Linked DNA regions of Mesorhizobium japonicum MAFF 303099. The protein of the gene in region 3 binds, or shares a complex with, the protein of the main gene of each other region. Links are inferred from orthologs where the notes say so. Each region holds a gene or a part of one and is shown on either strand. Other genes may lie near its edges.

What was found.
Region 1: the proteins of accD (region 3) and MAFF_RS15110 are in contact, whole or in part, in a solved structure (PDB 8UXZ), measured with the Escherichia coli proteins. The link is inferred for Mesorhizobium japonicum MAFF 303099 from one-to-one orthologs.
Region 2: the proteins of accD (region 3) and accC are in contact, whole or in part, in a solved structure (PDB 8UXZ), measured with the Escherichia coli proteins. The link is inferred for Mesorhizobium japonicum MAFF 303099 from one-to-one orthologs.
Region 4: the proteins of accD (region 3) and accB are in contact, whole or in part, in a solved structure (PDB 8UXZ), measured with the Escherichia coli proteins. The link is inferred for Mesorhizobium japonicum MAFF 303099 from one-to-one orthologs.

Annotation. Positions count from the first base shown.
Region 1 is NC_002678.2:2,879,808-2,886,758, reverse strand. What follows is about bases 3,431-6,225. They hold MAFF_RS15110 (acetyl-CoA carboxylase carboxyltransferase subunit alpha), read right to left. Parts: upstream 5,406-6,225; coding sequence 4,455-5,405; downstream 3,431-4,454. Other genes in these bases: MAFF_RS15105 (site-specific tyrosine recombinase XerD), read right to left, coding at 5,504-6,225; MAFF_RS15115 (L,D-transpeptidase family protein), read right to left, coding at 3,431-4,214. In the rest of the region: MAFF_RS15130 (D-alanyl-D-alanine carboxypeptidase family protein), read left to right, coding at 232-1,401; MAFF_RS15125 (CobW family GTP-binding protein), read left to right, coding at 1,491-2,618; MAFF_RS15120 (sulfurtransferase TusA family protein), read right to left, coding at 2,635-2,874; more of MAFF_RS15115, read right to left, coding at 2,883-3,430; more of MAFF_RS15105, read right to left, coding at 6,226-6,421; MAFF_RS15100 (hypothetical protein), read right to left, coding at 6,447-6,599; MAFF_RS15095 (shikimate kinase), read left to right, coding at 6,811-6,951. UniProt on the Escherichia coli protein: Component of the acetyl coenzyme A carboxylase (ACC) complex. First, biotin carboxylase catalyzes the carboxylation of biotin on its carrier protein (BCCP) and then the CO(2) group is transferred by the carboxyltransferase to acetyl-CoA to form malonyl-CoA.
Region 2 is NC_002678.2:132,664-139,698, forward strand. The notes cover bases 4,157-7,035. They hold accC (acetyl-CoA carboxylase biotin carboxylase subunit), read right to left. Parts: upstream 6,329-7,035; coding sequence 4,985-6,328; downstream 4,157-4,984. Other genes in these bases: MAFF_RS01850 (hypothetical protein), read left to right, coding at 4,157-4,344; aat (leucyl/phenylalanyl-tRNA--protein transferase), read right to left, coding at 4,355-4,972; accB (acetyl-CoA carboxylase biotin carboxyl carrier protein), read right to left, coding at 6,339-6,797; aroQ (type II 3-dehydroquinate dehydratase), read right to left, coding at 6,824-7,035. Also shown: MAFF_RS01825 (AIM24 family protein), read left to right, coding at 28-726; panC (pantoate--beta-alanine ligase), read right to left, coding at 790-1,641; panB (3-methyl-2-oxobutanoate hydroxymethyltransferase), read right to left, coding at 1,638-2,498; MAFF_RS01840 (NADH:ubiquinone oxidoreductase subunit NDUFA12), read left to right, coding at 2,729-3,127; MAFF_RS01845 (DUF2155 domain-containing protein), read left to right, coding at 3,286-3,882; more of MAFF_RS01850, read left to right, coding at 3,958-4,156. UniProt on the Escherichia coli protein: This protein is a component of the acetyl coenzyme A carboxylase complex; first, biotin carboxylase catalyzes the carboxylation of the carrier protein and then the transcarboxylase transfers the carboxyl group to form malonyl-CoA.
Region 3 is NC_002678.2:4,011,714-4,018,851, reverse strand. Bases 1-2,982 are described here. They hold accD (acetyl-CoA carboxylase, carboxyltransferase subunit beta), read right to left. Parts: upstream 1,964-2,982; coding sequence 1,037-1,963; downstream 1-1,036. Other genes in these bases: trpB (tryptophan synthase subunit beta), read right to left, coding at 2,914-2,982; trpA (tryptophan synthase subunit alpha), read right to left, coding at 2,012-2,851; MAFF_RS20800 (bifunctional folylpolyglutamate synthase/dihydrofolate synthase), read right to left, coding at 1-917. In the rest of the region: more of trpB, read right to left, coding at 2,983-4,164; MAFF_RS20780 (phosphoribosylanthranilate isomerase), read right to left, coding at 4,253-4,912; MAFF_RS20775 (hypothetical protein), read left to right, coding at 5,037-5,255; MAFF_RS20770 (M48 family metallopeptidase), read right to left, coding at 5,256-6,014; MAFF_RS20765 (DUF2852 domain-containing protein), read right to left, coding at 6,117-6,599; MAFF_RS20760 (benzoate/H(+) symporter BenE family transporter), read right to left, coding at 6,717-7,138.
Region 4 is NC_002678.2:137,732-144,633, reverse strand. The notes cover bases 4,157-6,902. They hold accB (acetyl-CoA carboxylase biotin carboxyl carrier protein), read left to right. Parts: upstream 4,157-5,173; coding sequence 5,174-5,632; downstream 5,633-6,902. Other genes in these bases: accC (acetyl-CoA carboxylase biotin carboxylase subunit), read left to right, coding at 5,643-6,902; aroQ (type II 3-dehydroquinate dehydratase), read left to right, coding at 4,713-5,147; MAFF_RS01875 (DsbA family protein), read left to right, coding at 4,157-4,567. Outside these bases: MAFF_RS01890 (glutaminase), read right to left, coding at 63-1,010; MAFF_RS01885 (pyridoxal phosphate-dependent aminotransferase), read right to left, coding at 1,015-2,163; MAFF_RS01880 (tetratricopeptide repeat protein), read left to right, coding at 2,311-3,702; more of MAFF_RS01875, read left to right, coding at 3,767-4,156. UniProt on the Escherichia coli protein: This protein is a component of the acetyl coenzyme A carboxylase complex; first, biotin carboxylase catalyzes the carboxylation of the carrier protein and then the transcarboxylase transfers the carboxyl group to form malonyl-CoA.

The DNA.
Region 1 (6,951 bases), 1.1 Mb from region 3 along the record:
GCAGCCGGCTTCAGCCTGGTGTTTTGCAATTGTGCCCGGGGTTTTGCAATTGCGCCGGGGTTTTGGAATTGTGATTGTCAGGCACTTTGCCATGTTGGCGTCACATAGGGTAAATAGCACCGCACCGATGTGGTCCGTTTTTGAGGGGCGGACTCATTGTGCTGGCGGTCGCGTAACGAAATCTTACGGAGCCAGGGGCAATCAGGGCAAGAGGCGATTTCGGATTAGATCATGCGGCACAGGCATTTCCTCAAACTATTCTCGGCTGGCGCAATCATGCTGTCGGTCCTGGCCGGGTCGGCGCTGGCCAATCCGGTGGTTGTCTTCGACCTGAAGAACGGCCAGATCCTGCAGCACCAGGATGCCTTCAAACGCTGGTATCCGGCCTCGCTTAGCAAGCTGATGACCGCCTACGTGACTTTCCGGGCGATCGCTGCCGGCGAGGTCCAGCTCGATTCGCCAATCAAGGTGACCAAGCATTCCGCCGGCGAGCCGCCAAGCAAGATGGGGTTCAAGCCGGGCTCGGTCATGCGGCTCGACAATGCGCTGAAGATGATGCTTGTCAAATCGGCCAATGACATCGCCATGGCGGTCGGTGAGAATGTCGGCGGCTCGCAGGCCGCCTTCGCCGAAAGGATGAATGCCGAAGCGGCGCGGCTCGGCATGAACGGCACCCATTTCGTCAATCCGAACGGCCTCTACTCGCCCGACCAGTACACGACGGCGCGCGACCTTTCGGTCCTGGTGATGGCGATCCGCCGCGAGTTCCCGCAATATGCGCCATGGTTCTCGATCGAAGGTCTTGCGGTCGGCAAGAAGGCCATTCCGAACTACAATCTCCTGATCGGCCGCTATCCCGGCGCAGACGGCATGAAGACAGGCTTCGTCTGTCCTTCCGGCTTCAACATGATTGGTTCGGCGACGCGCAACGGCCGCACGCTGGTCGCGGTTGTGCTCGGCGAGAAGTCGGCGGTCAGCCGTGCCGAGGCCGCGGCAAAACTGCTCGACCAGGGGTTTGACACGCCCACGGCCGGTTCGGCCACCGTCGCCACACTGGCGCCCTATGGCGACACGGTCTCGCCCAACGACATGCATGACGAGATCTGCAAGAAGAAGAAAACGTCGGAGGAGCAGTCCGAGGCGCCGCCTGCGGCTGCCGCCAAGGACGCGCCGAAATCGCCCTATCAGGAAAAGCTCGACCATGTGCCGACGCTGGTTGCCGTCGGCCTCGGCGGCGCCACCGGTCCGGCGCCGAAGGCGATGCTCGACCAGGGTGGCCAGGAATATGCTGACGTGCCGATCCCGAACTGGCGGCCCGATCAGCCGGCGCCGACCGGCGCCGGTCCGGCCGTTGCCGGTTCCGCCGCGCAAGGCGACCAGCCGGTCAAGGTCGCGAACTAGAGCATGATCCCGAACCGAAGGTCCGCGTCAGCGAAACTTGGAATCCGGTTTTCGGAAAAGATCATGCTCAAACAAAGAGACAGAGCCCGATGAATGGGTTCCCGATTCCCGTCTCGGTGCTGACCGGCTTCCTCGGCGCTGGCAAGACCACGCTGCTCAATCGGCTGCTGAAAGACCCGGTGCTGGCCGACACCGCGGTCATCATCAACGAGTATGGCGAGGTGGCGATCGACCATCTGCTGGTCGAGCAGGCTTCCGACGGCATCATCCAGCTTTCCGACGGCTGCCTGTGCTGCACCGTGCGCGGCGAACTGGTCGACACGCTGGCCGATCTGGTCGACCGGCTGCAGACCGGCCGTATCGCCCGTCTCGCCCGCGTCATCGTCGAGACCACGGGGCTGGCCGACCCGGCGCCGGTGCTGCAGTCGATCATGGCGCATCCGGCGCTTGTCCAGGCTTTTCGGCTCGACGGCGTCATCGCGCTGGTCGATGCGGTCAATGGCAATGCCACGCTCGACGCTCATGTCGAGGCAGTCAAGCAGGTCGCCGTCGCCGACCGCATCGTGCTGAGCAAGGTCGACCTGGTGACCGATACCGGCGATCTCGACACGCTGCGGGCGCGCCTGCGGCAGATCAATCCGGGCGCCGAACTGCTTGATGCCGGCCATTTAACAACCGGCGTGGCGGCGCTGTTTGATTGCGGCCTCTACAACCCCGCCACCAAATCCGCCGATGTGCGCCGCTGGCTCGGCGAGGAAGCGGCGCACGACCATGCCCACGGCCATCACCATGACGGTCATGACCACGGGCATGACCACGATCACAGTCATGATCATGGCCATCGCCACGATTCCCGCGTGCGCTCCTATTCGCTGGTCCATGACGGTCCGGTGCCGTTTTCAGCGATAGAAATGTTCCTCGACCTGTTGCGTTCGACGCATGGCGAGAAGCTGCTGCGCATGAAGGGCGTGATCGAACTCAGCGAAGATCCGTCACGCCCGCTGGTCATCCACGGCGTGCAGAAGATCCTGCATCCGCCGGCAAGGCTGCCCGCCTGGCCGGACGGCCAGCGCGGCACGCGGCTGGTGCTGATCACGCTCGATATGCCGGAAGACTATGTGCGCCGGCTGTTCGCCGCCTTCACCAACCGGCCGTCGATCGACACACCCGACCGCGCGGCATTGGAAAACAACCCGCTGGCGATTGCCGGACGATAGCGTTTTGCATCGAAATTCAGACGGTCTCGCCGCGCTCGACCAGGAACCGGTGGCCGCCTGATACCGCCGCTGTTTCAACCAGCTGGTGGCCGGCATCCGAGCAAAAGGCGGGAATATCGATGACGGCGAGGGGATCGGTGGTCTCGAGCCAGAGACGGCTGCCCGGCTGCATTCCCGCCAGCCGCTTCTTTGCCTTCAGCACCGGCAAAGGGCAGTTCAGCCCTTTCAGGTCGTAGATAGCGGTATCCCCGGCCAAGACCAAGCTCAGCCGCCGAACATGCCGAGCAGCTTGTTCTTCAGCTTCGTCACCCGGCTCTCATCAGCGCTCGCTGCCTGCGTTTCGGCTTCCGGCGCCGCCTCCGTCGGGGCGGCGATGGTGGCGGTGGCGACTGGAGCTTGCTTGGCGGCCTTGGCCGCTTCCTTTGCCGCCACGGCTTGCGCCTTGGCCGCTTCCTTTTCGGCCAGCGCCTGCGCCTTTGCGGCCTCCTTGGCCTGCTTGGCGGCCTCTATGGCGGCCAGCCTCTGTTCCTCGGCCTTCTGCTTGGCGGCCTTTTCGGCGTCCAGTGCCGCCATCTTGCGGCCGGCGGGCGAATCGATGCGGCCCATGCGCGCCGTCTCGGTCACCGAGCCGTCGGAATTGAGCGAGGGCGGATCGATCGGCACGCGCTCGCCGCGCGCGCGGCGCTTCGACCAGTCCGAAACGATACTGGCTTCCTTGACGCCGGCGATGGTCGGCTTCGGTGGCGGCACGCTTGCCTTGAGCGCGCTGTTGAAGGCCGCGTCATAGGTGCTCTGATAGGCGTTATAGGCGCTCTTCAGCGAATCCGGCTGCGTGGTTGCCGGGCATGGTCCGGTCGGATCGAATGTCTGGCCGTCGGCGGCGACCTGGTTGAAGACGTAGCGCTTCTCGCAGACATCGACCTTCGGCGGCACCTTGGTGACCTCGAAATTGTCGTAGCCGACCTTCAGCATCTTCCAGAACTCGTAGTTCGGGTCGTTGCGATAGCGCGCCATATTGGCGGCGGTCATGCGGAACGGAAAGGCTTCGACCTGGAACTCCGTTTGCCCACCCTGGAAGGCGTCGCGGCCGAAGGCATAGATCTGCTCGATCTGGGCGTCGGTCATCGAATAGCAGCCCGAGGACGAACAGGCGCCATGCACCATCAGGTTCTGGCCGGTGCGGCCATTGGCGCGGTCATAGGCGTTGGGAAAGCCGATGTTGAAGGACAGATGGTAGTTGGAACGCGGATTCATCTGCGACGGGCGGACCGTGTAGAAGCCTTCCGGCGCCTGGCGGTCGCCTTCGGTGTATTTGGGACCCAGCTTGCCCGACCATTTGCAGATGTCGTAGCTCGCCACCATGTCGTAGCGGCCGTTGGTCTTGGCCTTCCAGATCTCGAGCTTGCCCTCTTCCTTGAAGATGCGCGCCATCACCGAGGAGGTGCGCACCATGCCCTTGGCCTTCATGTCGGCAAGGATCTTGTCCGGCAGCGGCTTGTTGGCTTCCGGGGCAAAGTCCTTCATCGACGAATCATTGCAGCCGGCGATGGCTATCGAGGCGGCGAGGACTCCGGTGCGGGCGAGCTTGGCAAACATGGATGCGGCTATGTCTTTTCCCTCGGGCCAATGGCTTCGAAACGGCCGAGCCCGTATGCTGAACACCGACGGACCGTAAGCCCGTTAACCTTGAAAATTCCTTACCGCAAGCTACGACCAACCCCTCACGGCAATTTCATTGACCCGAATCCGGCGGCATTTTTGTGGCGAAATTGCACATTGCCGCCACATTGCCGCGGGCGCGGGGCTTCCAATGGCCTTGTCCACCGGCAGATGCCGTCAGAGGCTGCGGCCCATCGCCAGATATTTCTCGCGGCGCTGTTCGCGGAAGTCGGTGTTGGCGCCGGCGAATTCCTTCATCGTCTTGGCAATGAGGTCGCCGGTCGCGGCAATCACCTTTTCGGGCGCACGCTGGGCACCGCCCATCGGCTCGGGGATGATGGCGTCGATGATCTTCAGTTCCAGAAGATCCTGCGCGGTGATCTTCATATTGGTCGCCGCGTCCTTGGAGCGCGTGGTGTCGCGCCACAGGATCGAGGCCGCCCCCTCCGGCGAAATCACCGAATAGATGGCGTGTTCGAGCATATAGACGCGGTTGGCGGTGGCGATCGCGATGGCGCCGCCCGAACCGCCTTCGCCGATGACCACCGAGATCGACGGCACTTTCAGTGCGAGGCAGGCCGAGGTCGAGCGGGCAATGGCTTCGGCCTGGCCGCGCTCCTCGGCGCCGACGCCGGGATAGGCGCCCGCCGTGTCGACCAGCGTCAACAGCGGGATCTTGAAGCGGTCGGCCAGTTCCATCAGCCGGACCGCCTTGCGGTAGCCTTCCGGGCGCACCGAACCGAAATTGTGCCTCAGGCGGCTGGTCGTGTCCGAGCCCTTCTCCTGGCCGATGATCGCGACAGGCTCGCCGCGGAAGCGGGCAAAACCGCCGACGATCGCCTGGTCCTCGCCGAAATTGCGGTCGCCGGCGAGCGGCGTGAAGTCGCTGAACAGGCCTTTGATGTAGTCGACGCAGTGCGGCCTGTCGGAATGGCGGGCCACCTGCACCTTCTGCCAGGGCGTCAGCGCCTTGTAGAGATCGCGCAGCGCGTCGCGCGAACGCTTCTCCAGCCTGGTGATCTCATCGGCGACATCGACCGCCTCGCCATTCTCGGCAAGCTTCTTGAGCTCGAGGATCTTGAGCTCGAGATCCTGCACCGGCTTTTCGAAATCGAGGTAATTATACATGCTTGAGCGGACCGATACGTCGGAAGGCAAGGACTGCGGAACCCTTGAAACCAAGGCTCCCGGCGGTGAAATATCGTCCTCACATAGCGATATGAGGCCTAGTCGGCAAGCGGATGATGATCGTTGACCAGCCGCACCAGCCGCTCCTCCAGCACATGGGTGTAAATCTGTGTCGTCGATATGTCGGCATGGCCGAGCAGCTGCTGTACCGCCCTGAGATCGGCGCCGTTCTGCAGGAGATGGCTGGCGAAAGCATGGCGCAACACATGCGGCGATATCTTGGCCGAGGCGATGCCGGCCCGCGCCGCCAGCCCTTTCAGGTCACGGGCAAAGACCTGGCGCGAGAGATAGCCGCTGTCGGACGCGGCCGGAAACAGGAACGGGCTGTCGGCGAAGGCGGGCACTCCGGCGCGGGCGGCAAGCCAGGCGCGCATCGCCACCCGCGCCTTGGCCGACAGCGGCACCATGCGTTCCTTGTCGCCCTTGCCGCGCACCATGAAGAAACGGTCGTCGCGCTGCGCAACCGTCACCGGTAGGCCGACCAGCTCGGAAACGCGCAGGCCGGTGGCGTAGAGCACCTCGACCAGCGCATGCAGGCGCAGGGCGGCCAGCCTGTCACTGTAGCCGAGCCCGGCGTCGCCAGCTTCCACCGCGGCGCGGTCGATCAACCGGCCGGTCTCGGCCTCGCTCATCGTCTTGGGCAGCGGACGGGCCTTTTTCGGGCTGTCCAGCGTGCCGGTCGGGTCGTCGGTGCGCAGGCCCTCGGCGTAGAGGAACTTAAAGAACTGGCGGATCGCCGACAGTTTGCGCGCCTGCGAGGTCGGCGCGAAGCCGCGCTCGGCGATGTCATCGAGATAGGCGCGGATATCGGCGGCGGCCGCACCGGCAAGCCCACCATCGATCCCGCTCGAAGCGTCTTCGAGGTCGCGGCGGTAAGAGGACAGTGTGTTTTCGGCGGCGCCGCGCTCGGCGCTCATCATTTCCAGAAAGGCCTCGATGCGGGCGGCGCTGTTCATCCTCGGGGATCAGTTTTCTTCTGGGTCAGTTTTTCTTGGGGTTCAGCTTTTCCGGCGGGATACGCACGCTCATCTCCGCTCTTTTGGGCTCGACGAACATCACCAATGCGAACATCGTACCATAGGCTATGCCGGCCAGAATCGCGAGGATCACGACAAAGCGAAACAGTGTCGGCATCAATTTTCGCCCGTCTTCTTGTTCTGCGTTTCCAAACCCTGTGCCCTTATGGGACGCCAATCCGACCAATTCAAGGAAGAAGCGGAGGCCTGTCAGCAACTTCTGATGCAGGCATCCTCCACCCGATATAGGCTTGCCTATGCTCGGCACGCTTGACGCAAACCGGCTTTTCATGTCGATACGCCGGCAAAGAGGGCCCAAGAAACAGCTGATGAACGCGCACCAGGCAAATCCCCCAGGCGAGAGCCTCGCCGCGCTGCTTGGCCGGCTGGGCAGCCGGTCCATCGTCTTTGTCGGCCTGATGGGCGCCGGCAAGACGGCGATCGGGCGCAAGGTGGCGACGATGCTTTCG
Region 2 (7,035 bases), 3.9 Mb from region 3 along the record:
GAACGCTGGGCAGCGCTGGGGGGAACCATGCCAAGCTTGCCGGAACTGATGCCGACGCAGGTGTCGGACGAAACCTTTGGTGGCGTCACCTACCACATAGCGGGCGAACTGGTGCCCGTGCTTTCGGTCGATGTGACGCAAATGCCTGTCTATTTCGAGCACCACATCCTGTTGTGGAAGAACTCCACCATCACCATCGGCCTGAAAACGCTGAAGGGCGCGCTGAAGCGTATGATGGCCGGCATGCAGATCTTCGTCACCGAGGCGTCGGGAGCGGGCATCATCGCCTTCAGCCGTGATGGACCCGGCCACATCGTGCCGATCCATCTCAGGCGTGGCGAGGAGATCCAGGTGCGCGAACACCAGTTCCTCGCCGCCACTGGCAATGTCGACTACACATTCGAGCGTGTGCGCGGCCTGGCGACGATGCTGTTCGGCCAGAGCGGCTTCTTCATCGACCGTTTTCGCGGCGATGGCGGCGACGGCATTGTCTGGCTGCACGGCTACGGCAATGTCTTCGAAAAGACGCTTGCTGCTGGCGAGACCATCGACATCGAGCCGGGCGGCTGGCTGTTCAAGGATGCCTCCGTCAGGATGGAAACCAAGATCGATCGCCTGTCGAGCGGCTTCTTCGGCGCCAATATGAACTTCATCGTCAACCGCTTCACCGGCCCGGGCCGCGTCGGCATCCAGTCGATGTATCTGCATATGCCGACGGAGGAGTAAGCGTGTGCCGGAGATCGCGGATGGGTGGCGCCAGGGCACAAAGCGTGGCGTAGCCCGATCCGCTCAGGCAACGGGAACGTCCACATTGTCGATCAGTCGCGTCTTGCCCAGCCAGGCGGCGGCGAGAACACGGCCCGCGCGGTCGCGGCGCCAGGGCGCAAGCGTCAGGCTTTCGCGGGCCTCGACATAGTCGATCTTCTGGAAGCCTGCAGCGATGAGCGCGCGGTTGGCTTCTCCGGTTGCGTCATCTTGATGGGTGCCTGCCGCCAGTGCCGCTGCCGCCTTGTGCAGGATCACGTTGAGCCGGCGGGCGACAGCGAGTTCAGCCTCGTCGAGATAGGCGTTGCGTGACGACATTGCGAGGCCATGCGCGTCGCGTATGGTCGGGGCGCCGATGATCTCGACGGGAAGGTCGAGGTCGCGGCAGAGCTGCCTGACGACGCAAAGCTGCTGGTAGTCCTTCTCGCCAAAGACCGCACAGTCGGGCGTCGCCTGCAGAAAAAGCTTGGCCACCACGGTGGCGACGCCCTCGAAGAAGGTGGGGCGGAAGTCCGATTCGAGCCCGGCGGACGGGCCGCCGACCGAGATCCTGGTGGCAAAGCCGGCGGGATACATCGCGCCGACCGTCGGCGTGAAGGCAAGATCGGCCTTGACCCTTGCCAGCAGGTCGAGGTCGCGGGCGAGCTGGCGCGGGTACTTGTCGAGATCCTCGCTCGGCGCGAATTGCGTCGGGTTGACGAAGATCGACACCACGCAGCGCTCTGCTTTTTCCCTGGCGATCCTGATCAGGGAGAGATGACCCTCATGCAGCGCGCCCATGGTTGGCACCATGGCAACGCGCAGGCCGTCGCGCCGCCAGTCACTGACCTGCGCGCGAAGTGCAGCGACGCTGTTGACGACCTCGGGACGGCTCATGATTCATCCCCGCCGTTTAAGTCCGAAGAGGCTTTTGAACCCGAAAAGACATGGCTAGGGCCGGGGAAAGTCCGGTCTCGCACCTCCGCTGCGTAGCGCTCGGCGGCGTTCGCGATCACGCTGCGCAGGTCGGCATATTCCTTGACGAATTTCGGCACGCGATCGACGGTTAGCCCGACCATGTCGTCGATGACCAGAATCTGGCCATCGCAGTCGCCGCTGGCACCGATGCCGATGGTTGGAATGGCGATGCGGCGTGTGATGTCGGCGGCGACCGCCTCGATGGTGCCCTCGATGACCACGGAGAACGCGCCGGCCTTTTCGACGGCGCGCGCGTCCGCCATCAGCGCCGCGACAGTCTCATCCGTGCGGCCCTTGATCTTGTAGCCGCCGTCCTTTTCCACCGATTGCGGCAGCAGGCCGATATGACCCATGACCGGAATGCCGGCGGCGGCGATTGCCGCAATCTGCCCGGCCATGTCGACGCCGCCTTCAAGCTTCACCGCCTGGCAGCCGGTCTCGTCAACGATGCGCCGCGCTGAGGCCACAGCCTGCGCCGCCGAATCCTCGTAGCTGCCGGCCGGCATATCGACGACCACGCAGGCCCTGGCCGAGCCGCGCATCACCGCTTGCCCATGCGCGATCATCATCCCCAGCGAGGCGCCGAGCGTCGTCGCATGGCCATGCAGGACCATGGAGACGCTGTCGCCGACCAGAAGCAGGTCGACATGCGGGTCGAGCAGGCGGGCGACGGGATAGGTGTAGGCGGTCAGGCAGACCAACGGGACGCCGCCCTTACGGCGGCGAATCAGCTCCGCGCCGATGCGAATGTCGGTGGTCGGCAGTTTCGTGGCCAATCGTCACCTCCCTCGGCCCATGGCTGGATTGGATATCCGCATGGGCGCGCTGAGCTTTAGAAAGAGCGCAAAGGCTTGGCAAGCGCACATCCTGTCGCCTCTGCGGATCGCAGGCCTGTGTCGGCACCCCGGCGCGCCATTTGCGCGCTCCCCGTGGCAAAACCCTTGCCTTCCCGAAGGCCTGACGCCATAAGCAGGAAACAGGCGCCGCCAGCGCAAAGGGCTCTGAGATGAAGACTTTCCTGACGCAGTTTTTCACCTGGTGGAACAGCCAGACGCTGGGAACACGTCTGCACACCTGGCGGTACGGCAAGAGGGTTGGCCAGGACGAGGTCGGCAATGTTTATTACGAAGGTGGCATCGATTCGGAAGGTCGCACGCGCCGCTGGGTCATCTACCGCAACTATTCGGAAGCTTCGGCCATACCGCCGGGCTGGCATGGCTGGATCCACCACCGCGTCGATCTCGCCCCGGCCAGCGAGGACTACAAGCCGCGCGACTGGCAGAAGCCGCATCAGCCCAATCTGACCGGCACGCCGGCGGCCTACCGCCCGAAGGGCTCGGTGCTGACCAATCAGCATCGCCCACAGGTTACCGGTGACTACGACGCCTGGACGCCAGGGTCGTAACGGCCCCGGCTTGTACGATACTCCGACTTGTCACAGCACGAAGTGCAGGCCGGTCCTTTGTCGCCACAATTGGTGTTTAGCTGCTTGCTGATCAGAAAACGGCGACTAGCCTTGGCGATCGACGGAATCACCCGGGCACGAACCACCGGTACCCCTATATGAGCTTTTTCAATCGGATATCGACGGGCGGTCTGACGCTAGCCGCCGGCCTCGCCGTCAGCACCGCGGCCTTTGCGGCGTCGCCCGCACCGGCGACACCCGCCGCTCCCGCACCAGCCGCGCCCGCGGGATCGGATCGCATCACCAACCCGGTTGCCGAGTTTGCCGGCATCGACAAGATCACCGGCCGCATCATCACCTTCGACGTCTACATCGATGAGACGGTGCAGTTCGGCGCTTTGCAGGTGACGCCGCGCGTCTGTTATTCCCGGCCGCAGAACGAGGAGCCGAAGACCGATTCCTTCGTCGAGGTCGACGAGATCACGCTCGACCGCAAGATCCGCCGCATCTTCACCGGCTGGATGTTCGCCGAAAGCCCGGGCCTCAACGCCGTCGAGCATGCCGTCTATGACGTCTGGCTGAAGGAATGCAAACAGAAGTCCGATGTGCCGGCGCCGGATGCCACCAAGGCTGATGCACCCAAGGCCGATGCTTCGAAGCCGGTCGCGACCAAACCAGCCGCCGCCAAGCCTGCGGCCAGCCCGGATGCGGAACAGCCCGATCCCACGCAACCGGATACATCAGACGCCAACTGATCCCTGGGAACCGTCGTGGCCACCATGCGTTGGACCACAGACGACCGCGCATCGACGCGCCCGGAGGATATTTCGATGTCGGACACCAAGCGAATCACGGCCAGCAAGAAAGAACTGCTGGAACTCGAAAAAGGGTTCTGGACCGGCGACGCGGCCTATTACGCGGCCAATGCCGATACGGAATGCCTGGTGGCCTTTCCGCAAATGGCAAAGGCGATGGACAATGCCGACTTGGCCAAGACCGCGACCAAACCCAATCGCTGGCGCGATCTCGATATCGAGCTCAAGGGAATAATCGAGCCTGGCAGCGACATCATCATGCTGACCTATGAGGCGCATGCGACACGCGAGAACGGCGAACCCTACGCCGCGCTGGTCAGCACCGGCTATGTCCATCGCGTCAACGGCTGGAAGATGATGTTCCACTCGCAGACGCCGATCGAGGTAGCGGCCGCGAAGTAGGGCCCAATCCCTACGGAAAAAAGATAGCCTCGCCCTTCAGTGCTTCGGCCAACATCTTCTCATACTTGCCGCGCGGGACGTCGACAGCGCCGAAGCGCTTGAGGTGCTCTGTGGTGAATTGCGTATCAAGCAGAGCGAAGCCACGTGCCTTCAAGCGCTCGACAAGATGCACGAGGCAGATTTTCGACGCATCCGTCTCCTTGGAAAACATGCTTTCGCCGAAGAAAACCCGTCCAAGCGACACGCCATAGAGGCCGCCGACCAACTGGTCCTCGCGCCAGGCCTCGACCGAATGGCAATGGCCCATTCGGTGCAACTGGACATAGGCCTCGCGGATCGGCGCGTTGATCCAGGTCGAGCGCCGCTCCTCGCGCTTTTCGGCACAGCCGTCGATCGTCGCCTCGAAATCGAAGTCGAAACGGATGTCGAACAGGCTTTTGCGGATCGTCTTCCGCAGGCTTTTGGGCGTGTGGAACCCGTCGAGCGGGATGATGCCGCGCGTCTCCGGCCGCACCCAGAACACTTCTGGGTCGCTGGCGCTTTCGGCCATCGGGAAGACGCCCGAAGCGTAGGCCTTGAGCAGAAGGTCGGTAGGGATGCGATAGCCAGGCGCGTAAGGGCGGGTCATCGCGTCCCCGGACTACTCTTCCTTGGCCAGGTATTTTTCCAGCCAGTGGATGTCATAGTCGCCATTGGCGATGTCGGCATTGCCGACCAGATCGCGAAACAGCGGCAACGTCGTCTTGATGCCGTCGACGACGAATTCATCCAGCGCCCGGCGCAGCCGCATCATGCATTCGACGCGGTTGCGCCCATGCACGATCAGCTTGCCGATCAGGCTGTCGTAATAGGGCGGGATCTTGTAGCCGGAATAGACGCCGGAATCGACGCGGATGCCGAGACCGCCTGGCGTGTGGAAATGCGTGATGGTGCCGGGCGAGGGGGTGAAGGTGCGCGGATCCTCGGCATTGATACGGCATTCGATGGCGTGGCCATTGAACTTGATGTCTTCCTGCTTGACCGAAAGACCGCCGCCGGAAGCGACGCGGATCTGTTCATGCACGAGATCGATGCCGGTGATTGCTTCCGTCACCGGATGCTCGACCTGCAGGCGCGTGTTCATCTCGATGAAATAGAACTCGCCATTCTCGTAGAGGAACTCGATCGTGCCGGCGCCGGAATAGCCGAGATCGGCAATGGCCTTGGCGCAGATGCCGCCGATGCGGGACCGCTCCTCGGCGTTGAGCGCCGGCGAATTGGCCTCTTCCCAGACCTTCTGGTGACGCCGTTGCAGCGAACAGTCGCGCTCACCAAAATGCACGCCGCGGCCAAATCCGTCGCCGAACACTTGCACTTCGATGTGCCGCGGCTTCTGCAGGTACTTCTCGATGTAGACGGCGTCGTCGCCAAAAGCCGCGCCTGCTTCCGAGCGCGCCGTCTGCAGGGCGACCTCGAGGTCGGCCTCGCTGTGCGCGACCTTCATGCCGCGCCCGCCGCCGCCGGCCGAAGCCTTGATGATCACGGGATAGCCGATTTCGGCGGCGATGCGCTTGGCTTCCTTCTCCTCGGTCACCGCGCCGTCGGAACCGGGCACCACCGGAATGCCGAGGCGCTTGGCGGTGCGCTTGGCCTCGATCTTGTCGCCCATGATGCGGATATGATCGCCGGACGGGCCGATGAAGGTGATGTTGTGCGCGGCCAATATGTCGGCGAACTTGGCATTCTCAGACAGGAATCCATAGCCCGGATGCACTGCGTCGGCGCCGGTGATCTCGCAGGCCGCGACGATCTGATGGATGTTGAGATAGCTGTCGCGCGATGGCGGCGGGCCAATGCAGACGCTCTCGTCGGCAAGCCGCACATGCATGGCGTCGGCGTCGGCGGTCGAATGCACCACCACCGTCTGGATGCCGAGTTCCTTGCAGGCGCGCAGCACCCGAAGCGCGATTTCGCCGCGATTGGCGATGAGGATCTTCTGGAACATCCGGCCCGCTCTACTCGATCACGACGAGCGGCATGCCGTATTCGACCGGCGTCGCATCCTCGAACAGGATCGCCGTCACGGTGCCGGCGCGCGGCGAGGGGATCTGATTCATCGTCTTCATTGCCTCGATGATCAGCAGCGTCTGGCCTTCCTTGACCTTCTGGCCGACCTCGATGAACGGCTTGGCATCGGGCGACGGCGCCAGATAGGCGGTGCCGACCATTGGCGAGGCTACCGCGTTCTTCGACACGTCGACCGTGGCCGGAGCGGCCGCGACCGCAGGCTGGGCTGCTGCCGACGCATAGCTGGGCTGGGATGCGGCGATCGCATGGACGGCAGGGGCCTGCCGCGACACGCGCACCTTCAGGTCGCCCAGTTCAACCTCGATCTCGGTCAGGTTGGTGTCGTTCAGTATGCCCGCCAGATCGCGGATCAGTTGCTGGTCAACACCGGTCTTCTTTATCGACATTTTCGAGCCTTCTGTTTGTTGGCCAGTCATAGGCGTGCGGCCAGCGCCTGTAGCGCCAGCGTGTAGCCGAGCGGCCCAAAGCCACAGATCATGCCGACGGCGACCGGCGCGACCATGGAGACGTGGCGGAATGATTCCCGCGCATGGATGTTGGAAAGGTGAACTTCGGCGACCGGCAGCGGCGCGATCGAACGGATGGCGTCGTGGATCGCGATCGAGGTGTGGCTGTAGGCGCCTG
Region 3 (7,138 bases):
AGATCCGTCAGCCGACCCTGCGCCAATTTCTGCATGCGGCCGGGCCAGGCGACATGGGTCATCGCCTTCTCGGCGGCGCGGTGGCTGATCTCGAAGCCGGCCGCCTTGACCGCGGCGATCGCCGCGGCGGCATTGGCGAACTGATGCCGTCCCGGCAGACGCGGCGGCGGCAAATCCATCAACCCATCCTCGTCCTGGTAGACCATGCGGCCGTTTTCTTCGAAGGCGAGGAAATCCTGGCCATAGACGAAGGTCGGGCACTCCAGCCGCTCGGCGGTCTCGATCAGCACCTGCAGCGCCGTCTCGCTTTCCTGCGCGCCGATGACCACCGGGCAGCCGCGCTTCATGATGCCGGCTTTTTCGGCGGCGATCAGTTCGACCCGGTCGCCGAGATAGGCTTCATGGTCCATCGACACCGGCATGATCACGGTCACGGCGGGCCTGGTGACAACATTGGTGGCATCGAAGCGGCCACCGAGGCCGACCTCGATGATGGCGGCTTCGGCCGGATGTTCGGAAAACAGGATGAAGGTGACGGCGGTGAGGATCTCGAAGACGGTGATCTTCTGGCCGTCATTGGCCTTGGCGACGCGGGCAATGGCCTCGGCGAAGGTCTCATCGTCGACGAGTTTGCCGCCGCCTTCAGCGGCCAGCCGGTAGCGCTCGGCCCAGTTCACCAGGTGCGGCGAAGTGTGGACATGGACTAGGTGGCCGGCGGCTTCGAGCAGCGCGCGGGAAAAGGCGGCGCAGGAACCCTTGCCGTTGGTGCCGGCGATGTGGATGACCGGCGGCAGCAGGTCCTGCGGATTGCCAAGCCGCTCCAAGAGCCGCGTGATGCGGTCGAGCGAAAGGTCGAAACCTTTCGGATGAAGCGCCATCAGGGCTTCGATTTCGCGGTCGGCGGCAAGCGTTGTCATGGCTAAATCCCGGCGCATGGCCCGAGCACCAGAATCAATCCGGAATGGCCATGGCAATCAAAAGGCTACAGCGCGCCATGGACATGGCGCAATCGCTGTTCGCGGCGGTTGATGTCGCCTCAGGCTTGCGGCCTGGCTTCGGCGGCAACCACGGCGGGCGGCAGGATTTCCGGCTCCAGCGGCTTCTGTTCGCCCGGCATCTTGAGCAGCATCTTCAGCAGCCGCGCGATCGTTTGGCGCATCTCGAGCCGCGACACCACCATGTCGACCATGCCGTGCTCCATCAGATATTCTGAGCGCTGGAAGCCGTCCGGCAGTTTCTCGCGGATGGTCTGTTCGATGACGCGCGGCCCGGCAAAGCCGATCAGCGCGCCCGGCTCGGCGATATGCACGTCGCCCAGCATGGCATAGGAGGCGGTGACGCCGCCGGTGGTCGGGTTGGTCAGCACGACGATATAGGGCAGGCCGGCTTCCTTCAGCCGGTCGACGCCGACCGTGGTGCGCGGCAATTGCATGAGGGACAAAATACCTTCCTGCATGCGCGCGCCGCCGGAGGCGGCAAACAGGATCAGCGGTCGCTTGCGTTGCAGGGCGACCTCGAAAGCATGCACGATGGCGTCGCCCGCCGCCATGCCGAGCGAGCCGCCCATGAAGGCGAAATCCTGCACCGTCACCACCACCGGCAGGCCCTCGATGGTGCCCAGCGCGTTCACGATGGCGTCTTCCAGGCCGGTCTTGGCCTTGGCGTCCTTCAGTCGGTCGGTATAGCGCTTCTCGTCGCGGAACTTCAGCGGATCCAGCACAACCTTGGGGTTTTCGAGCTGCTCGTACCTGCCGTCATCGAGGAAGTATTTCAGCCGCTCCTTGGCCGAAATCTTCATGTGGTGGCCGGAAGACGGGATGACGAACTGATTGGATTCCAGATCCTTGTGGAACACCATTTCGCCGGTCTCGGGATCCTTGATCCAGAGATTCTCGGGCATGTCGGTGCGCCGGCCGAGCATCGAATTGATCTTCGGGCGAACGTAATTGGTGATCCAGTTCATCGCTTCGGCTCCTGTCCTGACGAAGAGTTGGCTAAAGACGTAGGAAAACTATTCGGCAGCAGCAAGGCGGGCCGAACGCACGCCTTGCGCCAGGCCGCTGACCAGTGTGGCGACGGCCTCGGCCGGGTCGGCGGTCTTTTCGCCCTTCGGCCCCAACACATTGGCGACCGCATTGACGATTGCCGTGCCGACGACAACGCCATCGGCGTTGGCGCCGATGACACGCGCCTGTTCGGCGGTCTTGACGCCGAAGCCGACGCAGACCGGCAGGTCTGTGTGACCCTTGATGCGGTTGACTGCCGCCGCCACCTTGCCGGTGTCGGCCAGCGCCGAACCGGTGATGCCGGTCATCGAGACGTAGTAAACGAAGCCGGAGGTGTTCTGCAGCACCTTGGGCAGGCGCTTGTCGTCGGTGGTCGGCGTCGCCAGGCGGATGAAGTTGATGCCGGCCTTCAACGCCGGAATGCAGAGTTCCTCATCCATTTCCGGCGGCAGGTCGACGACGATCAGCCCGTCGATGCCGCTGGCCAGCGCGTCTTTCAGGAAGCGGTCGACGCCATAGATGTAGATCGGGTTGTAGTAGCCCATCAGCACGATCGGCGTTTCATTGTCGCCGGCGCGGAACTCGGACGCCATCTTCAGCGTCTTGACCAGCGTCTGGCCGCCTTTCAGCGCCCGCAGCCCTGCCGCCTGGATCGCCGGACCGTCGGCCATCGGATCGGAGAACGGCATGCCGAGCTCGATGATGTCGGAGCCGGCGCCGGGGAGCGCCTTCATGATCGACAGCGAGGTATCGTAGTCGGGATCGCCGCCCATGAAATAGGTGACGAGTGCCGGGCGGCCTTCGGTCTTCAGCTTCGCCATGCGGCGGTCGATGCGGGTCGTCATGTCTGGCCCTTTGGACGAATTTTGCTCATAATCAACTCCCAAATCGAAACTGTCCAAAGGGCCTAGATCTCCATGCCCAGCATCGAGGCCACCGTGTGCACGTCCTTGTCGCCACGGCCGGACAGGTTGACGATGACGATCTGGTCCTTGTCCATGGCAGGCACGATCTTCACCGCGTGGGCGATGGCGTGCGCGGATTCCAGCGCCGGGATGATGCCTTCGACGCGCGTCGTCAGCTTGAAGGCTTCCAGCGCCTCGTCGTCGAGGATCGGCACATATTCGACGCGGCCGGAATCGCGCAGCCAGGAATGCTCCGGGCCGACGCCGGGATAGTCGAGGCCGGCCGAGATCGAATGGCCGTCCATGATCTGGCCGTCGGCATTCTGCAGGAGATAGGTGCGGTTGCCGTGCAGCACGCCGGGAGAACCGGCATTCATCGAGGCGCAGTGCTCGATGCCGTCGAGGCCGCGCCCGCCGGCTTCGATGCCGATGATGCGCACGTCCTTGTCGTCGAGGAAGGGATGGAACAGACCGATGGCATTCGAGCCGCCGCCGACAGCGGCAATGATGGTGTCGGGCAGCCGGCCTTCCTGTTCGAGGATTTGCGCGCGCGCCTCGGTGCCGATCACCGACTGGAAGTCGCGCACCAGCTCCGGATAGGGATGCGGGCCTGCGGCTGTGCCGATAAGATAATAGGTGTCCTCGACATTGGTGACCCAATCGCGAAGGGCTTCGTTCATGGCGTCCTTCAGCGTGCCGTGGCCAGCGGTGACCGGCCGCACTTCGGCGCCGAGCAGCTTCATGCGAAACACGTTCGGGCTCTGCCGGGCAACGTCGGTGGCGCCCATGTAGACGACGCAGGGATAGCCGAAGCGGGCGGCGACGGTGGCGGATGCCACGCCATGCTGGCCGGCGCCTGTCTCGGCGATGATGCGCTTCTTGCCCATGCGCTTGGCCAGCAGGATCTGGCCGAGGCAGTTGTTGATCTTGTGCGACCCGGTGTGGTTCAGGTCCTCGCGCTTGAAATAGACTTTGGCGCCGCCCCCGAGGCCCTTCGCCGAGGAAACCTCGCGAAGATGCTTCGTAAGACCCTCGGCGAAATAGAGCTTCGACGGGCGTCCGGCATAGTGGGTCGAAAGATCGGTCAGCTCAGCCCTGAAATCCGGATCGTTCTTGACCTCGTTCCAGTGCCGCTCCAGGTCGAGGATCAGCGGCATCAGCGTTTCTGCGACGAAACGGCCGCCGAAAATGCCGAACATGCCCTGCTCGTCGGGTCCGGTGCGGAAGGAATTGGGCGTCGCCGGCTGGTCCATCGCCGATCTCCTAAATCTTATGTTTTGAGCATGTCCTTGTCGGAAAACCGGTTCCCATTTTTCCGGGACATACTCTTGTTTAAAGGCGTTAGGCGGCCCGGTCGTCGCGTGCTGCTCGGACGGCCCGGAAAAACTGTTCGATAAGCGCCGGATCCTTGACGCCCGGCGCGCTTTCCACGCCCGACGAAATGTCTATTCCGGGCGGGTTCGCAAGCCGAAGGGCATCGCCGATATTGGCGGCGTTGAGCCCACCGGAAAGCATGTAATCGACGCCGGCGTCAAGGCCGGCAAGGATGCGCCAGTCGAAGGCGACGCCATTGCCACCCGGCAGTTCGGAGCCTTTCGGTGGCTTGGCATCGAACAGGAACCGGTCGGCAATGCCAATGAACGGTCTGATCCGGTCGAGGTCGGCGGCCTCGCTGAGCGGCAATGCCTTCATCACCGGCAAGCCATAGCGAGCCTTCAGTTCAGCCACCCGTTCGGGGTGTTCCGAGCCGTGCAACTGCAGCATGTCGGGCTGCATGGCCGAGACAATCTCGTCCAGGAAAGCGTCGGTTGCATCGACCGTCACAGCAACCGCCACGGCCTTGCCGCGCGCGGCTTCGCGCAGACGCCCGGCTTCCGCCGGCTCGACATAACGCGGGCTCTTCGCGAAGAAGATAAAGCCGACATGGCTGGCACCGCCGCCGAGCGCCGCGGCCATTGCCTGGTCGGTCTTCAAGCCGCAGATTTTGATGTCGAGCGCCATGGCGCGGGAATTGGCATGAAATCGAGACAGAGTCGAGAAAAAGCATACTGTTTGCCGGCAACGCCAAAGGCGCTACCTATTGATGACGGGTTTAATTGGCAGCATGCAGGGCGGGAGAACGATCATGGCCGACAGAACGGTTGCGGAACTGAAGCAGAAGATCGCGCAGGCGCGCGAAGTCATCGCCCATCTGATGGACAAGGCCGCCTTCAACGGCGCCGAGGCGCATCGGGCGCTCGACTATTTCGGCAGCGATGAATTTGACCGGAATTTCCTGCCCTGGCCGCATCATGGCGATGAAGGGCTGCGCCCCGAGGAACTCAACGCCGCGAATGACGATTGACTACTCGAACATGATCGCCTGCAGCGCGCCGCCGTTGCGCTTCAGCCAGTCCTTGCAGCGGTCGGTGTCGGGGCAGAGTTTTTCGCACAATTTCCAGAATTTCGGGCCGTGGTTCATCTCCTTGAGATGCGCGACCTCATGCGCCACGAGGTAATTTATAACAGGCTGCGGCGCCATCATGATGCGCCAGGAGAAGGAGAGATTGCCTTCCGAGGTGCAGGAGCCCCAGCGGCTCGACGTGTCCTTGTAGCGGATCGCCTTGGCGCGCTTGCCGAGCGCCTCGGTGTGCTTGATCACCAGCTTCTCGATCTCCTTCTTGGCCTCGCGCTTCAAGAAGTCGGCGATACGGCGCGGCAGATGTATCCGGTCGCCATGGACGATCAGCAGTGGCCCACGCTCGTCGCGCGACACGGTGACGGTGCCGCGCTTTGACGGCTCATGGACGATGCGGTGCGGCACGCCCCGGATCGGGATCTTGATGCCCGGCCGCACTTGCGGGCGCGTCGGCACCTTGGCCAGGCGCTGCTCCAGCCAGTCCTGATGGCGGTCGAGGAACCTGTCCACCTCGCCACGGCGCAGGCCGGGCGGCACGGTGATGCGCAGGCCCTGGCCGCCGGAATCGATGCGCAGCGTCAGGCGCCGTGCGCGGGCGCTCTCGACGATCTTGAGCGGCAGCGTGCGACCGGCGACGCAATATTCGCGCTCCACGACTGGCGTGGCCTTGGGCTTCGTCAGATTGCGGAAGAATCCGATGGTCATGGCGGGACGATACGCGATTCGAGAAAAACGACTAGAACAAAAAAGAAACGGCGCCGCTCACGCGACGCCGTTTTTTTTCACGATCGGGCTTGTCGCACAGCCTCAGTCGTCAAGCAGGTTCGAGCCCTTGCCGCGCTTGGTCGGGGTCGTGCCGGTGTTCGGATCGGTCTTCGCCGGCGCGGTCGACTTGTTGCGCTTGGCCATGAAGCGATCGAACTCGTCCTGATCCTTGGCGCGGCGCAGTTCGCGGGCATAGTCGTCGAACTCGGTCAGCATGTCGTCGAGCTTGCGGCGTTCCTCGGCGAGGCGCTCGAGCTCCTTTTCGCGCCAGTCGTCGAAAGCGACGTTGCCGGTGCGGGCGGAGCCATTGCCCCAGCGAGCGGCCTTGTCGGAACCGCGGCGGCAGCCGGCGAAGATGCCGTCGGTCGCACGGTTGACGTCACGCTTGAAGCCGTCGAGCCGGTCGCCCCAGATGATGTAGGCGAGCATGGCGAAGCCCAGCGGCCAGAACACCATGAAGCCGATCACCATCAACGCGATGGTTGCCGGCGTCCAGGCCGGGCGGATCAATGCAGATGTGTTCATTTTCTCCCATTCCTTCGGTTGGAGACAGCCAGGACCGGCTGCGTGGAATCGAAATGGGAAGGCAAAAACGGCGATTCAAGACAATGTCCGCCAAAACCGGACAAGGGTTTGAAATGACTATCGCTTTTTGAGCCTGTCGAGGAAAAGCACGACCAGCCCTGCGATCAGCCCCCAGAATGCCGCGCCAACGCCGAACAGGGTCAATCCCGAAGCGGTGACGACAAAGGTGACGATGGCGGCCATGCGGTCGCCCTCATCCTTCAGCGCGATCGCCAGCGCGTTGGCCAGCGAGGCCATCAGCGCCAGACCCGCCACCAGCACGATCAGGCTTTGCGGCAGGACGGCGAAGATCGCCACCAGCGACGCGCCGAAAATCGCGAAGATGACATAGGCGAGCGCATAGAAGGGGCCGGTCTTCCAGCGCTCGGCGGGGTCGGGATGGACGTCCGGCCCAGTGCAGATCGCCGCCGAAATCGCCGCCAGATTGGTGGTCGAGCCGCCGAACGGCGCCGACAGCAGGGAAAACAGGCCGGTGACGC
Region 4 (6,902 bases), 3.9 Mb from region 3 along the record:
GAAAATCCCGCGCCGATCGAAAGACGGCGCGGGATTTTTCACGTGCGGCAGGCTGCAAAAATTTATGGCGCGAAGATCGACCAGTTCATCATCCTGGCCAGCTTCTCCAGCGCGATCGAACCCAGCTTGGAATTGCCGTTGGCGTTGAGCCCGGGCGACCACACCGCAAGCGACGCCACACCCGGCACAATGCCCAATATGCCGCCACCGACGCCGCTTTTTCCCGGAATGCCGACGCGGAAGGCGAAATCGCCGGAGCCATCATAGTGGCCGCAGGTCAGCATCATGGCGCCGATGCGCCGCGCTCGCTCCGCCGATACCACGGAATGACCGGTGGCCGGGTTCTTGCCGCCATTGGCGAGGAAGCGGCCGGCCATCGCCAGTTGCCGGCAGCTCATGGCGATGGCGCAATGGTGGAAATAGACGCCCAGCGCCAGTTCCGGTGCATGATGAAGATTGCCGAAGGATTTCATGTAGTTGGCGAGCGCGAAGTTGCGATAGCCGGTGGCGCGCTCGGAGGCAGCGACCTCGCGGTCGATGATGATGGTGTCGTCGTCGGCCAGGAACTGGATGAAGCGCAGGATCTCGCCGATCGCCTCGCGCGGCTGATGACCGGCAAGCAGGATGTCGGAAATGACGATGGCGCCGGCATTGATGAACGGATTGCGCGGAATGCCGTTCTCGTGTTCGAGCTGGACGATCGAATTGAACGGATTGCCCGACGGCTCGCGCCCGACCCTCTGCCACAGCGCGTCGCCGACATTGCCGAGCGCCAGCGTCAAGGTGAACACCTTGGAGATGCTCTGGATCGAAAAAGCCTGGTCGGCATCGCCGGCCACCAGGACGCGGCCGTCATTGGTGACGGCGGCAATGCCGAATTTCCTTGGATCGACCTTGCCCAGCTGAGGAATGTAGGTGGCGACATCGCCGCGATCGGTGCGTTCGGCCATTTCGGCGGCGACTTCGGCCAATGCTTGATCAAGTTTGGGGGCCCGTTCGAGTTCCGGCATGGCGCTACCTCAACCAGCGTTCGATGCGCGCCATCGCCTCGACCATGTCGTCATGGCTGCCGGCGTAGGAAAACCGCATCGTGCGATGTCCGGCCTGGGTGTCGAAATCGCGGCCGGGCGTCGCCGCGACATGCGCCTCGGCCAGCATCTTGCGCGCGAAGGCCATGCTGTCATTGCTGTGGCGGGTGACATCGCAAAACGCATAGAAGGCGCCGTCCATGGGCGCGGCCAGCGGAAAGCCGAGTTCCGGCAGGCGCTTCATCAGCAGTTCGCGATTCCAGGCATAGCGGCCTTTGACCGCCTCCAGCTCTTCGGTGGCGGCAAAGGCCTCGATCGCGGCGATCTGCGAGAGTTCCGGCGGCGAAATGTAGAGGCTCTGGGCGATGCGCTCGACGGGCCGCACCAGCTCTTCCGGCAACACCATCCAGCCGATGCGCCAACCGGTCATGCAGTAGTATTTCGAGAAGGAATTGATCACCGTGACGCTGTTGCCGAAGGCAAGTGCGGTGGTGTCAGGCGCACCATAGGCCAACCGGTGGTAGATTTCGTCGGAAATGACGGCGATCCCCAGTGCCTCCGCCGTATTGACCAGCGCCGACAGTTCGTCGGCCGGTATGACGGCACCGGTCGGATTGGCCGGACTTGCAAAAAGCACACCCTTCAGCGGTTTCTCGCGATGCGCGGTCTCAAGATGACCGGCATGCAGATAGGCCGCGTCGCCGAGCTCGATCTCGACCACATCGATGCCGAGCGCCGCCATGATGTTGCGATAGGCAGGGTAGCCGGGTGCCGCGATGGCAACGCGATCGCCCGGATCGAACATAGCCAAGAAGGCGAGATTGAAGGCCGCGGACGATCCGGTGGTCACCGCGATCCGGGCGGGCTCGACTTCCAGCCTATAGTGATCCGCGTAGTGCTCGGCGATCGCCTTGCGCAGGCCAGCTAGCCCCAGCGTGTCGGTGTAGCCGATGCGACCGTCCTGCAAGGCCCTGGCCGCGGCGGCTCGGACCCGTACGGGCGCCGGATCGGACGGTTGGCCGACCGCCATGGAGATCACCGGCACACCCTGCGCTTTCAGCCGGTTCGCTTCGGCCAGCACATCCATGGCGTGGAACGGCTCGACATTGCCACGACGCGAGAGCGAAACGACCATTTTATCCCTATCCCGACGGTTGGGCGCGCCACGCCCCCGAATACATGCGCCGCACAAATGCCCGATTGATGTGAGGATCACAAGTTGAGGAAGTTTTCCGGTGCCGACTTTTCATCTTTCGCCCGCTCGTCTACCAGTGAACACGTCATGTTGAGCCGACCCAGATCGACGATTGCCAGGATCGCGCGTGTTTTCACGACGCTTTCGCTCGGCCTTGCCGTTGCCGTGGCAAGTTCGGTCACCGCCTTCGCCCAGAGCGTTCCGGTGGTGCGCGATGCCGAGATCGAGGCTTTGGTGCGCGACTATGCACGGCCGATCTTCAAGGCAGCCGGGCTGGCGAATGACGGCATCGACATCGTGCTGGTCAATGATTCCAGCTTCAACGCTTTTGTCACCGGGCGACGGCTGTTCATCAACACCGGCGCGCTGATGACGGCGGAAACGCCCAACGAGATCATCGGCGTCATCGCGCACGAGGCCGGCCATATCGCCGGCGGCCACCAGCAGAAACTGCGTGACCAGCTCGAGCGCGCCAAGACGATGGCCATCATTGCGACCTTGCTTGGCGCGGGCGCGATCGTCGCTGGCGCGACCACCAACAGCCGCGGCCTTGCCGGCGCCGGCATGGGCGTGGCCGCCGGCGGCGGCGAGATGGCACAGCGCAGCATCCTCGCCTATCAGCGCACCGAGGAGATAACGGCCGACCGCTCCGCCATCACCTATCTCAACGCCACCGGCCAGTCCGGCATGGGCATGCTGAAGACGTTCCGGAGGTTCCAGACCGCGCTGTCGCTGTCGGGTGCGCAAGTCGATCCCTATCGGATCAGCCATCCGATGCCGCAGGAGCGCATCGCCAATCTCGAAGTGCTGGTGAAGCAGAGCCCCAATGTCGACAAGCTCGACCCGCCGACGCTGCAGCAGCGCCATGACATGATGCGGGTGAAGATCGCCGTCTACATGGAAGGCCAGGCCGCCGCGGCGCGGCTGCTGCAAAAGATGAGAGGCAGCCTCGCCGCGCAGTATGGCGACGCCCAATCGACCTACCTTTACGGCGACATCGCCGGCGCACTCGCCAAGACCAATGCCCTGATCAAGGCGCAGCCGAAGAATGCCTATTTCCAGGAGTTGCGCGGCGACATCTTGATGAAGGCGAACAAGCCCAAGGACGCGGCGGAAGCCTACGCCAAGGCGGTCAGCCTCGATCCGGCGCGGTCCGGCTTGCTGCCTGTCTCGCTCGGCCAGGCGCTGATGGCGGTCGGCACGCCAGACTCGCTGAAGAAAGCCGTCGTGCAGATCAACAATGGCCTGGGCCGCGACAAGGAAAATTCCGAAGGCTATCGCTACCTGGCCCAGGCTTACGGCGAGCTGGGTGACATACCGGGCGCCGAGCTGGCCACGGCGGAAGGTCATTTCTATTCCGGTAACTACAAGGATGCGAAGATCTTCGCCATGCGGGCGCAGCAGCAGATGAAGCGCGGCGAGCCGCGCTGGATACGCGCCCAGGACATCATAAACTACAAATCGTCAAACAAGATCTAGTGAACCTTCCGGTCACGCACTGCGACACAGCCGGACCAGGAAACAGGCAAAAGGAACGAAAACGATGAAAAAGGCACTGCTGCTGGGCACCACGGGGGTCGCTGTAGTCCTTGCCATGCTGGCTTTCGGTTTCGTGGCCGGCAGCCCACAGATGGCCAAGGCCGGTACGGCGCAGCCTGTCCAGACGGCCGCCGATACCAAGATCGACCGTGCCGAGGTCGAAGGGATCATCCGTGACTATCTCCTGAAGAACCCTGAGGTGCTGCTCGAAGTGCAGGACGCGCTCGAGGCCAAGCAGAAGGAAGAGCAGCGCATCGCCTCGCTCGGCGTCATCAAGGGCGCCAAGGACCAGATCTTCAACTCCGCCTTCGACGGCGTCGTCGGCAATCCGAACGGCAAGGTGACGATCGTCGAGTTCTACGACTACAATTGCGGCTTCTGCAAACGCGCCATCGAGGACATGCGGGCGCTGACCAAATCCGATCCGGATCTGCGCTTCGTGCTCAAGGAATTCCCGATCCTCGGCCCGGATTCGCAGAAAGCCAGCGTCGTTTCGATGGCGTTCCACCTGATGATGCCGGAAAAGTACGGCGAGTTCCACAATGCGCTGCTCGGCGGCCAGGGACGCGCCACCGAGGCGGCCGCGATCAAGGTCGCGCTTTCGCTGGGCGCCGACGAGGCGACGCTGCGCGAGAAGATGAAGGATGCTTCGATCCCCGAGGCCTTCTCCAAGACCTACGATCTTGCCAACAAGCTGGCGATCACCGGAACGCCGTCCTACGTGGTCGGCAACGAGGTCGTGTTCGGGGCTCTCGGGCAGGACGTGTTGGCGGAAAAGATCAAGGCGGCGAAAGCCGCGCTTTGATCAGCCCGGGGTTTCCTTCACCGGCGCATTTCGGCCTGTTGTGGACAGTGAAAGAACGCACTTGCGCTCTTTTCGCGGACGACTATGCCCGGTATAGAGGCCCAGCGCGCCGGTTTGATACCGGCGCCGGAAAAGGTCGGGTTTTTTGAAAACGGTTTTCGTCCTGAACGGTCCCAATCTCAACGCGCTCGGCAAGCGCGAGCCGGGCATCTATGGCGGCAAGACGCTTGCCGCGATCGCTGACGACTGCAAGCAGGCCGGCGCGTCGCTCGGGCTCGGGATCGATTTCCGCCAGTCGAACCACGAGGGTGACCTCGTCGACTGGATCCAGGAAGCCGGCGACAAGGCTGCCGGCATCGTCATCAATCCAGGCGCCTACAGCCACACCTCGATCGCGATCCACGACGCCATCCGTTCGATCGCGCCGCTGCCGGTCGCCGAAGTTCACCTTTCCAACATCCATGCGCGGGAATCATTCCGCCACGTCTCCATGGTCGCGCCGGTCGCCGTCGGCATGATCTGTGGCTTTGGGCCGCTCGGCTACACGCTGGCGCTACAGGCGCTGGCCGCACGCCTATGACTGGCCAACAAACAGAAGGCTCGAAAATGTCGATAAAGAAGACCGGTGTTGACCAGCAACTGATCCGCGATCTGGCGGGCATACTGAACGACACCAACCTGACCGAGATCGAGGTTGAACTGGGCGACCTGAAGGTGCGCGTGTCGCGGCAGGCCCCTGCCGTCCATGCGATCGCCGCATCCCAGCCCAGCTATGCGTCGGCAGCAGCCCAGCCTGCGGTCGCGGCCGCTCCGGCCACGGTCGACGTGTCGAAGAACGCGGTAGCCTCGCCAATGGTCGGCACCGCCTATCTGGCGCCGTCGCCCGATGCCAAGCCGTTCATCGAGGTCGGCCAGAAGGTCAAGGAAGGCCAGACGCTGCTGATCATCGAGGCAATGAAGACGATGAATCAGATCCCCTCGCCGCGCGCCGGCACCGTGACGGCGATCCTGTTCGAGGATGCGACGCCGGTCGAATACGGCATGCCGCTCGTCGTGATCGAGTAGAGCGGGCCGGATGTTCCAGAAGATCCTCATCGCCAATCGCGGCGAAATCGCGCTTCGGGTGCTGCGCGCCTGCAAGGAACTCGGCATCCAGACGGTGGTGGTGCATTCGACCGCCGACGCCGACGCCATGCATGTGCGGCTTGCCGACGAGAGCGTCTGCATTGGCCCGCCGCCATCGCGCGACAGCTATCTCAACATCCATCAGATCGTCGCGGCCTGCGAGATCACCGGCGCCGACGCAGTGCATCCGGGCTATGGATTCCTGTCTGAGAATGCCAAGTTCGCCGACATATTGGCCGCGCACAACATCACCTTCATCGGCCCGTCCGGCGATCATATCCGCATCATGGGCGACAAGATCGAGGCCAAGCGCACCGCCAAGCGCCTCGGCATTCCGGTGGTGCCCGGTTCCGACGGCGCGGTGACCGAGGAGAAGGAAGCCAAGCGCATCGCCGCCGAAATCGGCTATCCCGTGATCATCAAGGCTTCGGCCGGCGGCGGCGGGCGCGGCATGAAGGTCGCGCACAGCGAGGCCGACCTCGAGGTCGCCCTGCAGACGGCGCGCTCGGAAGCAGGCGCGGCTTTTGGCGACGACGCCGTCTACATCGAGAAGTACCTGCAGAAGCCGCGGCACATCGAAGTGCAAGTGTTCGGCGACGGATTTGGCCGCGGCGTGCATTTTGGTGAGCGCGACTGTTCGCTGCAACGGCGTCACCAGAAGGTCTGGGAAGAGGCCAATTCGCCGGCGCTCAACGCCGAGGAGCGGTCCCGCATCGGCGGCATCTGCGCCAAGGCCATTGCCGATCTCGGCTATTCCGGCGCCGGCACGATCGAGTTCCTCTACGAGAATGGCGAGTTCTATTTCATCGAGATGAACACGCGCCTGCAGGTCGAGCATCCGGTGACGGAAGCAATCACCGGCATCGATCTCGTGCATGAACAGATCCGCGTCGCTTCCGGCGGCGGTCTTTCGGTCAAGCAGGAAGACATCAAGTTCAATGGCCACGCCATCGAATGCCGTATCAATGCCGAGGATCCGCGCACCTTCACCCCCTCGCCCGGCACCATCACGCATTTCCACACGCCAGGCGGTCTCGGCATCCGCGTCGATTCCGGCGTCTATTCCGGCTACAAGATCCCGCCCTATTACGACAGCCTGATCGGCAAGCTGATCGTGCATGGGCGCAACCGCGTCGAATGCATGATGCGGCTGCGCCGGGCGCTGGATGAATTCGTCGTCGACGGCATCAAGACGACGTTGCCGCTGTTT